DNA from 3 places in the Bradyrhizobium sp. 26S5 genome. Region 1 is predicted to be linked to each of the others. Evidence: predicted binding sites of a transcription regulator. Region 1 holds the regulator's gene; each other region holds the start of a gene.

Region 1 (4,687 bases):
TGGTGCCCAATCCGCTGCGCGAGGCGGCCTCCGCGCTCGGCCTGCCGCGCTCGCTGGTGATCAAGCGGATCGCTTATCGTGCAGCGCGATCCGGCTTGATCACCGGCGTGCTGCTGGCGACCGCCCGCGTCGCCGGCGAAACCGCGCCGCTGCTGTTCACCGCGCTGTCGAACCAGTTCTTCAGCTGGGATTTGACCAAGACCATGGCCAACCTGCCGGTGACCATCAACAACTTCGTGCAGAGCCCCTACGCCTACTGGAAAGAGCTGGCGTGGAGCGGTGCGCTGCTCATCACATTCACTGTGCTCGCGCTGAACATCGGCGCGCGCATCCTTGGTGCCGAAAGGGCCGCAAAATGACCGAGCTTTCCGTCTCCACGACTGCCGCGAGCCACGTTCCCCAGGTGCCGCTGCCGGAAGCGCCGCCGAAAGTCACGGTGCGCAACCTCAACTTCTATTACGGCGAGCACCACGCGCTGAAGAACATCAACCTGACGCTCGGCACCAACCGCGTCACGGCGTTCATCGGCCCGTCCGGCTGCGGCAAGTCGACCTTGCTGCGCATCTTCAACCGGATGTATGACCTCTATCCAGGCCAGCGCGCGGTCGGCCAGCTGATGCTGGACCAGACCAACATTCTCGATCCCAAGCTCGACCTCAATCTGCTGCGTGCGCGGGTCGGCATGGTGTTCCAGAAGCCGACGCCGTTCCCGATGACGATCTACGAGAACATCGCCTTCGGCATCCGCCTCTACGAGAAGATCTCGAAGTCCGAGATGGACGACCGGGTCGAGAAGGCGCTGCGCGGCGGCGCGCTGTGGAACGAGGTCAAGGACAAGCTGAACGCCTCCGGCCTGTCGCTCTCCGGCGGCCAGCAGCAGCGGCTGTGCATCGCACGCACCGTGGCGGTGCGTCCCGAGGTGATCCTGTTCGACGAGCCGTGCTCGGCGCTCGACCCGATCTCGACCGCCAAGGTCGAGGAGCTGATCCAGGAGCTCTCCGAGGACTACACGATCGCGATCGTCACCCACAACATGCAGCAGGCGGCGCGCGTCTCCGACAAAACCGCCTTCATGTATCTCGGCGAGCTGATCGAGTTCGACGACACCAACAAGATTTTCACCTCGCCGAGCGATCGACGCACGCAGGACTACATCACCGGCCGGTTCGGCTGAGGAGACAAGCGATGGCTTCTGAACATACCGCCAAGGCATTCGACAGCGACCTGCAGGAGTTGACCCGCCTGGTCGCCGAGATGGGCGGCCTCGTCGAGCGCATGATCACCGAGTCGGTCGACGCGCTGATCCGCCGCGACGTCGCGCTGGGCAAGCGCGTGGTCGCCGCCGACATCGAGATCGACAATCTGCAGCGCGTCATCGAGGAGCGCGCGGTGCTGACGATCGCTCGCCGCCAGCCGATGGCGATCGACCTGCGCGAGATCGTCAGCGCGATGCGCGTCGCGACTGACCTCGAGCGGATCGGCGACCTCGCCAAGAACATGGGCAAGCGCGTCGCGGCGCTGGAGAGCGATTTCCAGCCGCTGAAGTTGATCCGCGGCCTCGAGCACATGACCGATCTCGTACTGTCTCAGGTCAAGTCGGTGCTCGACGCCTATGCCGCGCACGATCTGCCGGCGGCGATGAACGTCTGGAAGGGCGACGAGGAGGTCGATGCGATCTGCACCTCGCTGTTCCGCGAGCTGCTTACCTACATGATGGAGGATCCGCGCAACATCTCGTTCTGTATCCATCTGATGTTCTGCGCCAAGAACATCGAGCGGATCGGCGACCACGCCACCAATATCGCCGAGACCGTGTTCTACATGATCGAGGGCCAGCAGATCACCGACAAGCGTCCGAAGGGCGATATGACCAATTTCGCCACCACGGTGCCGGGCAACTAGGGCATGATCCGCATCGGCGGAACCGGATTGTCGTCGCGACAAACCGTTTCCACGGGGAATATGCTCAGGGGTTGAGTGTTTCGGTTTGCGTTTGGGCAACGGATCACCACAGAGAAAGAACTTAGACCGATGAGCGCACGCATTCTGGTAGTCGAAGACGAGGAAGCGCTGACGACGCTGTTGCGCTACAACCTCGATGCGGAAGGCTACGACGTCGAAACGGTGGGACGCGGCGACGACGCCGACACCAGGTTGAAGGAGCGCATCCCCGACCTCGTGGTACTCGATTGGATGCTGCCGGGCCTGTCCGGCATCGAGCTGTGCCGCCGTCTGCGGGCGCGGCCCGAGACCAAGCAGCTTCCGATCATCATGCTGACCGCGCGCGGCGAGGAGAGTGAGCGCGTGCGCGGGCTTGCCACCGGCGCCGACGATTACATCGTCAAGCCGTTCTCGGTGCCCGAGCTGCTCGCGCGGGTGAAGGGCCTGCTGCGCCGTGCGAGCCCGGAGCGGCTTGCCACCGTGCTGACCTATGGCGATATCGAACTCGACCGCGAGAAGCGCCGCGTGGCGCGCTCCGGCCGCCCGATCGATCTCGGGCCGACCGAATATCGTCTGCTCGAATTCTTCCTCGAGCATCCCGGCCGGGTGTTCAGCCGCGAGCAGCTGCTCGACAGCGTCTGGGGCCGCGACATCTATATCGACGAGCGCACCGTCGACGTGCATATCGGCCGCCTGCGCAAGTTGCTCAATCCGGGCCGCGAGCAGGATCCGATCCGCACCGTGCGCGGCGCCGGCTACGCGCTCGACGACCGCTTCGCGAAGGCCGAGCCGCAGCCGTAAGGCCGCGCGGCATTCACAAGCCGCAACACGGCGTCGTCCCGGCGAAAGCCGGGACCCATACGCCGCGGCCGGCGCAATGGGCAAGTGGCCAGACAGCTTTCTAACAACACCCATTCGTGGTTATGGGTCCCGGCCTGCGCCGGGACGACGCCGGTGATGCATCCGGGCGACGAGCCACAAAAAAATCCCCGCTTTCACGGGGATTTCTTTTTCAGTCCTACGCCAGTTTCCCGAGTGCTCACTTGATCTGCGGTTTCGCCGACGGCCGGCGGCGATCGCCGGCGGGCTGGTAGGCGACGCGCGAGTGGTGTGCGCAATAGGGCAGGCCGCCGAGCGCCTTGCCGCCGCAGAAGAAGAATTCCGGGCTCGAGGGATCGCCGACCGGCCAGTGGCAGGTGGCTTCGTTCAGCTCGAGCAGCGACAGCCGCTGGCTCATCGGCACCACGTTGTCGTAGGAGATCGGATCGGGCTCCATCTCGACCTCGAAGGCATGCGCCAGCGCGGTGTTGCCGCGCGAGACCGGACGCGCCACCCGCATCATGTGCTGGGCGGGGCGGGCCTTGCGCTGCCGCGGCGCCGCCGTGGAGGGGGCCTTGGCGCGGCCGGAGAGGCCGAGCCGATGCACTTTGCCGATCACGGCGTTTCGCGTCACATTGCCAAGTTCCGCGGCGATCTGGCTGGCCGAGAGGCCAGACTCCCAGAGCTTCTTCAGCTGCTCGACGCGATCGTCGGACCAGGTCAATACAGTCATCGCATTCTTCCTTTCGCATGGCGCCGGCCAGTCATTGGAGCGACGCTGCGAGCCAAATCCGGGTCAAAATCCCAGCGGCCAGAATCCCTTAGCCCTCGCCGGGCGCGGTTTTGAGCCCGAACGTTTACGTGTGACACGAAGGCTACTTAGAGGGTCCAGTACTGCCGCACGAGATGTCGTACCCGACAGGCCAAACGCTACAATATGGCGTGACTCTGGCGCAAGAGTCCGCGGCCGTGCGTCCACATGTTCCCACAAAGTTAAGCACTGCAATGAGGCTTTTCCACCGCACCGGAATGCTCCGGATTGCGCTCGTTCCGCATCGCAGGAAGGTCGGCAAAGGCCGGCTGCTGGCGATTGACACCTACTGGCCGCAGCATAGAATGCCTGTACGTGCCGCCCGCAAAGGCGGCCGTTTTGTTTTCCGAAGCTGGCCGTTGCTGCACTGGCGTCAAGCCGCCCGGCAATTGTCGGCTTCAAACCGGCAGTGAACGCCATGACCAACAGCGCCTCGTCGCATCTGCTCCCCGTCTTCGCCCGGGTCGATCTCGGCTTCGAGCGCGGCGAGGGCGCCTGGCTGATCGCAACCAACGGCGACCGCTATCTCGATTTCACCTCGGGCGTTGCGGTGAACGCGCTCGGGCATGCGCATCCGCATCTGGTCAAGGCGCTGCAGGAACAGGCGACCAAGCTCTGGCACATGTCGAACCTGTTCAAGAGCCCGGACGGCGAGGCGCTGGCCGCCCGGCTGTGCGAGCAGAGCTTTGCCGACTTCGTGTTCTTCTGCAATTCCGGCGCAGAGGCGATGGAAGGCGTGATCAAGCTGGTCCGCCACTATCACTTCTCCAAGGGCCATCCCGAGCGCTACCGCATCATCACCTTCGAAGGTGCCTTCCATGGCCGCACGCTGGGTACGCTGGCCGCGACCGGCTCGCCAAAATATCTCGAGGGTTTTGGCCCGCCGATGGACGGCTTCGACCAGGTGCCGCACGGCGACATCGAGGCGGTGAAGAAGGCGATCGGCCCGCATACCGCCGGCATCCTGATCGAGCCGGTGCAGGGCGAGGGCGGCGTGCGCTCGGCGCCGCAGGCGTTCTTCAAGGCGCTGCGCGCGCTGTGCGACGAGCATGGCCTGCTGCTCGCATTCGACGAGGTGCAGACCGGTATGGGCCGCACCGGCGATCTTTTCGCCTA
Region 2 (4,687 bases), 1.7 Mb from region 1:
CGACGGTAAGCTGCCGCAGGTTTCCTTCTACAAGCCGCAGGGCGACCTCAACGAGCATTCGGGCTATGCCGATATCCAGGCCGGCGACAGCCATATCGCCGATGTCGTCGCGCATCTCGAGAAGAGCCCGCAATGGCCGCATATGCTGGTCGTCATCACCCATGACGAGAATGGCGGCCTGTGGGATCACGTGGCACCCCCCAAGGGCGATCGGTGGGGCCCTGGCTCACGCATCCCGGCCATCATCGTCTCTCCCTATGCGCGCCGCGGCTTTGTCGATCATACGCCGATGGACACGACATCGATCCTGCGCTTCATCACGCGCCGCTTCGAACTGCCGACGCTGCACGGCATCACCGTGCGCGACGCTGCGATCGCCGCGCATGGTCAGAAGCCGCTCGGCGACCTGACCAGCGCGCTGGCGCTCAAGGGGAACTGAGGCGGAGGTTGTATACCCGTCCGGCCGCGCTCAGGAGCCGCAGCGCGAGGCGCTTCCGTTCGCGCCTTGCCATCGGCCACAGGCCGGACAGTGTCGCTTTCAGATGAAGGTGTGACCGCGGTGCTGCACGACATGCATCCGCGGCCTTCGCATGGCCGGCATCACCAGCCGAGTTCACGCAGATAGGCCGCCCGGGCGGCGACTCCGGTGTGGGTGAAATCCGTGAAGACCCCGTCCACGCCGAGACGGAAGAACTTCAGATATTCCAGGCCCGGATCGCCGCGATAGTCGGCCGCCAGATATTTCTTCTCGTTTCGGAAGGTGAAGACATGCACGAACAGGCCGAGCTTGTGCGCATCGGCAATGACGCTGGTTGCGTCCTGCGTCGAGGCCTCCGGCGTCGATCCCTTGTAGGGCTTGCCGTCGGCGTTGCTGTCCTTCCAGGGTGAGATCTTCAACGGAACGATATAGGCCTTCCACGGACCGATGCCGTCGGCATAGGTCTTGATCTCCGCGAGGCCCTCAGGGGTCAGCATCGCATCGAAGCCGCGCGAGTCGCCCGCAACCGTCCAGTCGTACGGACGCGACGTGGCGATGTTGTTCAGCAGGACCTTGCCGGTCTTGAAGTCGACACCGTTGCCGTCCATCAGCTGAACCTGCCGCGTCTGAAGCCCGTGACTGCGCATGTATTTCAGGCTGCCGGGCTCAAAGCTCTGAACGATGATCGGAGCGTCCTTCGCGTTGAGGCCGTTATCCCTGATGATCTTGATCAGGGCATCCTCGAGCGGGCGGCTGCCGGGCGCGCCGCAGCCATTGGCGATGGCCTGGGCATTGTTCCAGGTCGGATTCTTGGTCTCCGGATAGACCATGATGGGACGCCCCACAGCCTTGCTCTTGGCCTTGGCGATGTCGATGACGTCCTGGAAACTGATGATCGGGAATTTGCCGTTGAACAGCTTCGGCCTTTCGTTGGCCGCATCATAGGTGGTGCCGGCGATCCAGTCCTTCAGCTCGGCCATTGTGAAGTCGGTGATCGACCAGTCATTGGTATGGTCATCGCCGTCGACGATCAGCGCTTTCAGCACCGATTTGGGATCGGCCGGATCGATCAGGTCGGTGGGGAATTCGGCAGGTCCGCCGGTGGGAAGCTGGGTCCAGTTCGGCTTGAGACGGACGCCCGGCGCCGTGCGCTTGCGGGCCGCAACCGCGGCATTGGTCTTCGCCACCTCGGCAACGTTGGTGTTGTCGCCGAGCCACGGGTTGTGACGCGCCACCAGCACGCAATCCTTGGTCAGGTGCAGGTCCTCTTCGAGCGCGTCCGTTCCGAGATCGGCGGCGAGCTCATACGATGCCTCGGTCTCCTCGGGCACCAGGCCCGGCACGCCGCGATGCCCGATGACGAGCGGCGGCTTTCCATCGAGGGTCAGGAACGGCTTGTTGCCGGCCGGCACTGACGTGGTTTGCGCTGACGCGATCGATGGCGGGAGCATCGCCAAAGCCGCCGCACCGAACAGCATCGCTGCAAGATGTACTTTCCGTCCTGAACGAATGTGCTTCACGGCCACGCCTCCATCTTTGGTGTAGCGTCGGGTCGAGTGCCACAAGGGCCGAGCCGTTCGACGCTGCTGTCTTCTTGTCTCAATCTCCTGACAGCTGGATGACTGTCGGGCGGGGTGGGCCGACAAAAGCTTTTGAAATGCATCGCGGCGACGCGCACGTCACCGCGGTTCGGGGCCGAGCGTCGCGCGCTTCATCGCTCGATCCGGACGGTCATGCCGGGCTCGAGGCCTTCCGCGGCGCCGGCGAGATCGAGACGCAGCCGCAGCGTGCTGCGGTCATGATCGCCGATCACGCGCTCGGCCTGCCAGGTGGCGAAGGTGCCGAGCGGCCGCAATTCGGTGATGGCGGCCTTGGTGGCGCCGGCGGCGGCATTCCGGATCACGTTCACGGTCTTTCCGATCGCAAGGCCGTCGAGATGATCCTCGCGCACGTTGAACGACAGCCATTGCTTGCCGGCCGCCGCGACCATCAGGATCGGCTGGCCCGCGCGAACGTTCTCGCCCACTTCCGCAGCGATGACACTGACCACGCCGTCGGCCGGCGCGCGCAACACCATCTTGTCGAGCCGGCGCTCGAGCACCGCGACGGCGGCCGCGGCCGCCTGCACCTGCGCGTCGGCGATGGCGCGCTCCTCCTTGGTCGGCCCGGCCACCGCGGCGTCGTAATTGGCCTGGGCTGCCGCCACGCCGGCGCGTGCCGCGGCAACGTCATTTACCGCCTGGTCGAGTGCCTGCTGGGTTTCAAAACTCTGGCTCGCTAACGTGGTGATCCGCTTGAGCTGGACCTCGACATATTCGAGGCGCGACTTGGCCTTGGAGATGGCCGCCTGCAGGGAATCGACTTGCTCGCGGCGAACGCCGGCATAGACGTTGTTGCGGCTTGCGACGGCAGCGGCGAGCGCGGCCCGCGCCTGGTCGGCCTGCGCGGTCAACTCGACCGCGGAGAGCTTCGCCAGAACGTCGCCTGCATGCACCCGCGCGCCTTTCTCGACCGCGATCGATACCAGCTGGCCGTTCACCTCCGGCTCGACCCTGACCTCGGTCGAGCGGACGACACCGACGGTTGCGGGGGACGACCTCGCGCGCTTCTCGGAATAGATCAGCGCGCCCGCGACGAGCACAAGCGGGACCGCGATCAGGGCGATGCGCCTAGCGTTGGGCATGTTGCTGTCCTCTCTTGAACACCAGCGCGGAGATCACGGCGAGTGCGAAATAGCCCAGCGCCAAACACCACAGTCCGAGCCAGTCATGCGAGACCTCCCAGATGCTGGCGCCGAGCTGGTTAATGCGCACGAGGCCGTCGATCGCGGAGTCGGCCGGAAACAGCCGGCCCAGCGCGGTGGCCGCAGCGGGGATGGCCTCGCGCGGCCATGCAAAGCCGGCGGTGAAGAATTGCGGCAGGCTGGTCGCCAGCAGCAGGATGGTGGCGTTTTCCGGCCGCGTGAACCAGGCGCCGATCGCCTGTCCCATAAAACTCGTCGCCAGCAGGAAGACGGTCGCCAGCGCAAAGATCTGCGGCAGATGGCCAAGCGTCGAGAAACCGTAGATGCGTGGCAGCACGATCAGATAGAGCGCGAGCGCCGGCAAATAGATCGTCAGATGGGCGATGCCGCGCCCGAATACGCCGGCGAACGCGCCGCGGCCGCTGGCCAGCGCGGTGCCGGTCAGCATCGCCGCTCCGATCAGGAGCGTCTGCTGCAGGATCAGGATGAACGCCGCCGGGACGATGTAGCTCGCATAGCCGCCGACCGGATTGAAGATCGGTTGCAGCAGAACGTCAGATGGGCTGAGGCTCGCGAGCTTCGCCTTGACCAGGCTGCCGTCGGCGCGGCCGCCGCGCGACACCAGCTCCGATGTCAGCGTGCCGATCGCGGTGGCGACGCCGCTTGCGGTCGATCTGAAGACGAACAGATAGGTGGCGTCGGCGTAGACCGGAATGTGGGCGGTGATGCCCTTGAGCACGTCGCGTTCGGTGCCGGGCGGGATCTGCACCGCGGCAAACGCATCGCCGCGGTCGATCGCGGTGCGCGCCTCCGCCAGCGTGCGGGCGCGCACCGTCACGCTCAACGTGCCGCTGGCATCGAGCGTCTCGACGATCTGGCGGGAGAGATCGCTGAGATCATTGTCGACGACCGCGATCGGCAGCTTGCGCAGGATCTGGTTCAGATAGGGCTGCGGATAATAGATGCCGTAGATCAGCGGGGCGATGAACAGCAAAGTGAAAGCGCTGCGTGTTCCGAGCACGCGCCGCCACTCCCCGATGAAGGCGCCGCCGACGCCTGACGGTGCCTGTTCGCTGACCGGCGGTTCGGCCGGCCGCTCTGTCGCAAACCAGCCTCTGCGCGTCAGGCTCGCCATCCGCAGCCATGCGAGGCCGGCAAACAGCAGCGCGAGCCCGGCGAGCGCGGCGAAGGGAACAGCGGATTCCGTTGCCGGCAACCCGCGCGCCGCCTGTCCCATCAGCACCGCCATGTACCAGCGCAGCGGCAGGATCGCACTCCAGACCTGCGCAAACGTATTCATGCCGATGGTGGGAAAGCCGACGCCGGCGTAGCCGAACGCAGGCGAGGCGATCAGGCCGGCAAGTCCCAATCCGGTCGCGAGATCGCCGACCAGAAGCTGCAGCAGCGCGCCGACCGACAGATAGGCGATGATGAGGATTGAGGCGGCGGCGATCATCAGCAGCGCG
Region 3 (4,687 bases), 2.2 Mb from region 1:
AGTGCGCGGCAGTGGCGGGGCCCGAGAGACCGGAATAGGTCAGCTTCCAGCTGAGCTTCTTGCTCGCGGCGTCGTAGTCGATATCGGCGGTGCCGGTGCCGGCAGTGGTGGTTGCCGGCACTTCCGCCTTGCCGTCCAGCTTCGCTGTCAGCTTTTCGGCGAAGGCCGGGCCGGCGAGGGCGATGGCGGCGCCGAGCGTCAGCGCGGCAAGCAAGGTCTTGTTGGACATGGTTCTCTCCCCTTTGACGTCACACGATGGTTGCAGTCTTCAAACAGCGGCTTTTCGGATTTATTCCCAAATTGATCGTGCCTGCGGCAAATTTGATGCGAGCTTGTGCGACGGGTTGCCATCATACTGGTTGAGAGGCTGAAGCGACCAATGACGGATCGGTGAATGTTGCGACGAATTCTTCTCCTGGCCATCCTGGCCGGCTTAATCGGCTTCGGCGTGTTCTGGTGGCTGACGATCCCCGCGACCGTTGCCGCAAGCGCGCTGCCCGCCTACCATCCCAACCTGGCCAACGGCCTCACAACGTTCAATGCGGGGGGATGTTCCTCCTGCCACGCCGTGCCGAAGCAGGACGACCGCACGAAGCTCGGTGGCGGCCTTGCGATACCGTCGCCGTTCGGCACCTTCTATGCGCCGAACATCTCGCCCGATCCGAACGACGGCATCGGCCGCTGGAGCGAGGCGGATTTCGTCACCGCGGTGATGAAGGGCACCTCGCCATCGGGGGCGCACTATTTCCCGGCGTTTCCCTACACGTCCTATCAATACGCCAAGCTCAATGACGTGCGTGACCTGTTTGCCTATCTGAAGACCCTGCCGCCGGTCGCCGGCAAGGTGCGCGATCACGATTTGCCGTTTCCCTTCAACATCAGGCGCAATGTCGGCGTCTGGAAATTCCTGTTCATGAACGGCCAGCCGTTCATCGCGGACCCCAGCCGTTCGGCGCAGTGGTATCGCGGCGCCTATCTCGTCAACAGCTTTGGCCATTGCGCCGAGTGCCACAGCCCGCGGAATTTCCTCGGCGGCATCATCAGCGCGCAGCGCTTCGCCGGCGGCCCGAATCCGGAGGGCGAGGGCTGGGTGCCCAACATCACGCCGAGGGGGCTCTCGGACTGGAGCGCGAAGGATGTCGCCTATTTCCTCGAGAGCGGGCAGACGCCGGACGGCGACAGCGCCGGCGGATCGATGGTGCGCGTGATCCGTAACACCTCGCAGCTCTCGCCGAACGATCGCGACGCAATCGCCGAATACATCAAGTCGCTGCCGCCGGTCGAGGGACCACCGAAGCCGGTGAAGAAGCCCGCGAAGGATTCCTGAGAGGTTTGCTCAGAGCGTGATCCATGTCGTCAGGCGCTTTCAGCTGGCTTGGTCATGCCCGGGACATTTAGCGCGAAGACCCGCTTCGCGAATCTGCGCGGCCATGACGAAAGTGGAGTCGAAGTCTACTTCGCGCCGAACGCCTTGAAGGTGATGATGGTGAGGGTGTCCTGGATGCCCGGGATCACCTGAACCTTCTCGTTGATGAAATGGCCGATGTCGGTGTCGTGGTCGACGTAGAACTTGACCAGCAGATCGTAATTGCCCGCGGTGGAGTAGATCTCGGACGCAATCTCGGCTTCCGCCAGCGCATTGGCGACGGTGTAGGACTGGCCGAGCTTGCATTTGATCTGGACGAAGAAAGGAACCATCAAAGTCGTCTCCGGGGGATTTTCGCGACTATAGGCCCAAAACGGGCCGCCAAGGCAAGGCCAACTCAAGGCCAACTCGCGGTAAAGTCAGGCGAACTTGCTGCCGATGGGCGGCCGGGCTAGGACAGGCCATGGTCTTGATCGTAAAGGTCTCATTCGTATCAACCGCCGGTGCCGCAGAATGACGCCGGTCGCGCTCACCATTGCAGGCTCGGATTCCTCGGGCGGGGCGGGCATCCAGGCCGACCTCAAGAGCTTTGCCGCGCTCGGGGTGTTCGGGGCCTCCGCGATCACGGCGCTGACCGCGCAGAACACCAGGGGCGTCAGCGGTATCCATCCGGTGCCCGCGGCGTTCGTCACGGCCCAGATCGATGCGGTGTTCTCCGACCTCGACGTCGGCGCGGTCAAGATCGGCATGGTGGCGCAGGCCGAGACGATCGCTGCGATCGCCGACGGGTTGAAGCGCTGGGCGCCGCGCCATGTCGTGCTCGATCCGGTGATGGTCGCAACCTCGGGCGATCGGCTGCTCGCGGCCGAGGCCGTCGATGCGCTGAGGACCATGCTGTTTCCGCTGGCATCGCTGATCACACCGAATCTGCCAGAAGCGGCGGCGCTGCTGAACCAGCCGGTTGCCTCCAGCGAGGCCGACGTCGCGCGGCAGGGCAGGCAATTGCTGGCGTTGGGATGCCGCGCGGTGCTGGTCAAGGGCGGCCACGGGCATGGCGCCGAGAGCATCGACTATCTGATCGATGCCGAGTGCAGCATCGCGCTGGCGGCGCCGCGCATCGCCACATCAAACACGCATGGCACCGGCTGCTCGCTGTCGTCGGCGATCGCAGCGGGGCTTGCGAAGGGCGAGGCGATGGAGGCCGCGGTGCGCAACGCCAAGGCCTGGATCACGGACGCGATCGCCGCTGCCGATCGCTTCGCCGTCGGACACGGCCACGGGCCGGTGCATCACTTCCACAAATATTACTGAGGCTTCGTAGCTTCGTAGCCCGGATGAAGCCAACGGGTCGCGCGAATGCGCGCCCGATGACAGGCTCCGCGAAATCCGGGACCAACTCGTCCGCGGATATAAGACCCCGGATTGCGCTTCGCTTCATCCGGGCACGCATTCATCGATTCTTCGACTGCACGCTTTGTTCCACCGCGATATGCGAGCAACACGCCGCCTGTTCCGCACAGCCGCGACCGTCCATGTCGCCAGATTGTCGCACGCCGCTGTTATCCGCAGGGAAGGGGCGTGCTGCTGATTCTCGTTAACTGTTAGTGAGGCCGTGGGTCACGGGGGTCGTCATCGCCTTGTCACAGGAATCTGTTAGGTGCACAGGCATGGGAAGTGACTCCTTGAGTGAAGAAAGTCCCGAGCGGCACTTTCGCACTTTGTTTATCTCCGATGTCCATCTCGGAGCCCGCGGTTCGCAAGCCGACCGCCTGCTGGACTTCCTCCGCTCTCACGATGCCGACACGATCTACCTCGTTGGTGATATCGTCGACGGCTGGGCGCTGAAGTCGAACTGGTACTGGCCGCAGACCCACAACGATTTCGTGCAGAAAATGCTGCGCAAGGCGCGCAAGGGCGCCAAGGTGATCTACGTCCCGGGCAACCACGACGAGTTCCTGCGCAAATATTACGGCACGCATTTCGGCGGCATCGATGTGGTGGAGAACACCGTTCACACCGGCGCCGACGGCAAGCGCTACCTCGTGATCCACGGCGACATCTTCGATCTCGTGGTGCAGAACGCGCGCTGGCTCGCCCATCTCGGCGACAAGGCCTACGACTTCGCGATCCAGATGAATCGCTTCGTCAACTTCTTCCGCAAGATGTTCGGCGTGCCGTACTGGTCGCTGTCGCAATGGGCCAAGCTGAAGGTCAAGAAGGCGGTGAACTATATCGGCGCGTTCGAGGCGACGCTTGCGGGTGAGGCGCGGCGCCATGGCTGCGACGGCGTGATCTGCGGCCATATCCACTACGCGACAATTCATGACGAGCACGGCATCCGTTACATGAATTGCGGCGACTGGGTGGAGAGCTGCACCGCGCTTGCCGAGCATGAGGACGGCCATTTCGAGATCATCACCTGGACCGATCCGGTGCGCCGGATCGCGCCGGTTCCGCGAGTGACGGCACGCGCTGCATGACGCATATCCTGGTCGCGACCGATGCGTGGCATCCCCAGGTCAACGGGGTTGTCCGCACGCTGACCATGATGGCGCAGGCGGCGAAATCGCTCGGTGTCGAGGTGAGCTTCCTGACGCCGGACGAGTTCCGTACCTTTGCGATGCCGAGCTATCGCGATCTCAGGCTCGCGCTGCCGTACCAGGCCAAGGTCGCCAGCCTGATCGAGGCGGCCCGGCCCGACAGCATCCATATCGCGACCGAAGGCCCGATCGGGCTTGCGGTTCGCCGCTATTGCCGCAAGCGCGGCCTGCCGTTCACGACGAGCTTCCACACCCGCTTCCCCGAATATGTCTCGGCACGGACGCCTGTCCCCGAAGCCTGGGTGTGGCGTGCGCTGCGCTGGTTCCACAGGCCGAGCCGGGCGGTGATGGCGGCGACCTCGGCCTTGGCGGCCGAGCTGCGCCAACGCGGCTTCCGCAACGTGGTGCTGTGGTCGCGCGGCGTCGATACCGCGCTGTTCCATCCGCGCGACGTCGATCTCTGCCTGCCGCAGCCGGTCTATCTCAGCGTCGGCCGGGTGGCGGTGGAGAAGAATCTTGAGGCGTTCCTCGATCTCGATCTGCCCGGCACCAAGATCGTGGTCGGCGACGGCCCGGCGCGGGCGACGCTGGAGCGAAAATATCCTGAAACCGTCTTCCTCGGCGCCCGCCACGGCGAGGAATTGGCCGAAATCTACGCCGCCGCCGATGTATTCGTGTTCCCGAGCCGGACCGACACGTTCGGCCTGGTGCTGCTCGAGGCGCTGGCGAGCGGCCTGCCGGTTGCCGCTTTTCCGGTCACCGGTCCCCGCGACGTGATCGG

The links. Region 1 encodes PhoB, which activates phosphate uptake and scavenging genes when phosphate is short. Its sites were predicted from a motif close to TGTCATNNANCTGTCAT; they were not measured.
Region 2: V5279_RS33335 (glycerophosphodiester phosphodiesterase family protein) is a predicted target of PhoB. The motif match lies at 2,086-2,102, and genes of this name have one in related genera.
Region 3: V5279_RS30680 (UDP-2,3-diacylglucosamine diphosphatase) is a predicted target of PhoB. The motif match lies at 2,994-3,010, and genes of this name have one in related genera.

The regions. Positions count from the first base shown of each region.
Region 1 covers NZ_CP145948.1:8,738,250-8,742,936, reverse strand. The annotation lists gene pstA (phosphate ABC transporter permease PstA) at 1-359, shown strand, start outside; gene pstB (phosphate ABC transporter ATP-binding protein PstB) at 356-1,174, shown strand; gene phoU (phosphate signaling complex protein PhoU) at 1,186-1,902, shown strand; gene phoB (phosphate regulon transcriptional regulator PhoB) at 2,032-2,742, shown strand; gene V5279_RS41385 (GcrA family cell cycle regulator) at 2,981-3,493, opposite strand; gene V5279_RS41380 (aspartate aminotransferase family protein) at 3,990-4,687, shown strand, end outside.
Region 2 covers NZ_CP145948.1:7,059,525-7,064,211, reverse strand. The annotation lists gene V5279_RS33340 (acid phosphatase) at 1-439, shown strand, start outside; gene V5279_RS33335 (glycerophosphodiester phosphodiesterase family protein) at 601-1,998, opposite strand; gene V5279_RS33330 (HlyD family secretion protein) at 2,190-3,161, opposite strand; gene V5279_RS33325 (ABC transporter permease) at 3,148-4,687, opposite strand, start outside.
Region 3 covers NZ_CP145948.1:6,493,175-6,497,861, reverse strand. The annotation lists gene V5279_RS30700 (CHRD domain-containing protein) at 1-229, opposite strand, end outside; gene V5279_RS30695 (cytochrome c) at 395-1,327, shown strand; gene V5279_RS30690 (Lrp/AsnC ligand binding domain-containing protein) at 1,453-1,698, opposite strand; gene thiD (bifunctional hydroxymethylpyrimidine kinase/phosphomethylpyrimidine kinase) at 1,880-2,677, shown strand; gene V5279_RS30680 (UDP-2,3-diacylglucosamine diphosphatase) at 3,034-3,846, shown strand; gene V5279_RS30675 (glycosyltransferase family 1 protein) at 3,843-4,687, shown strand, end outside.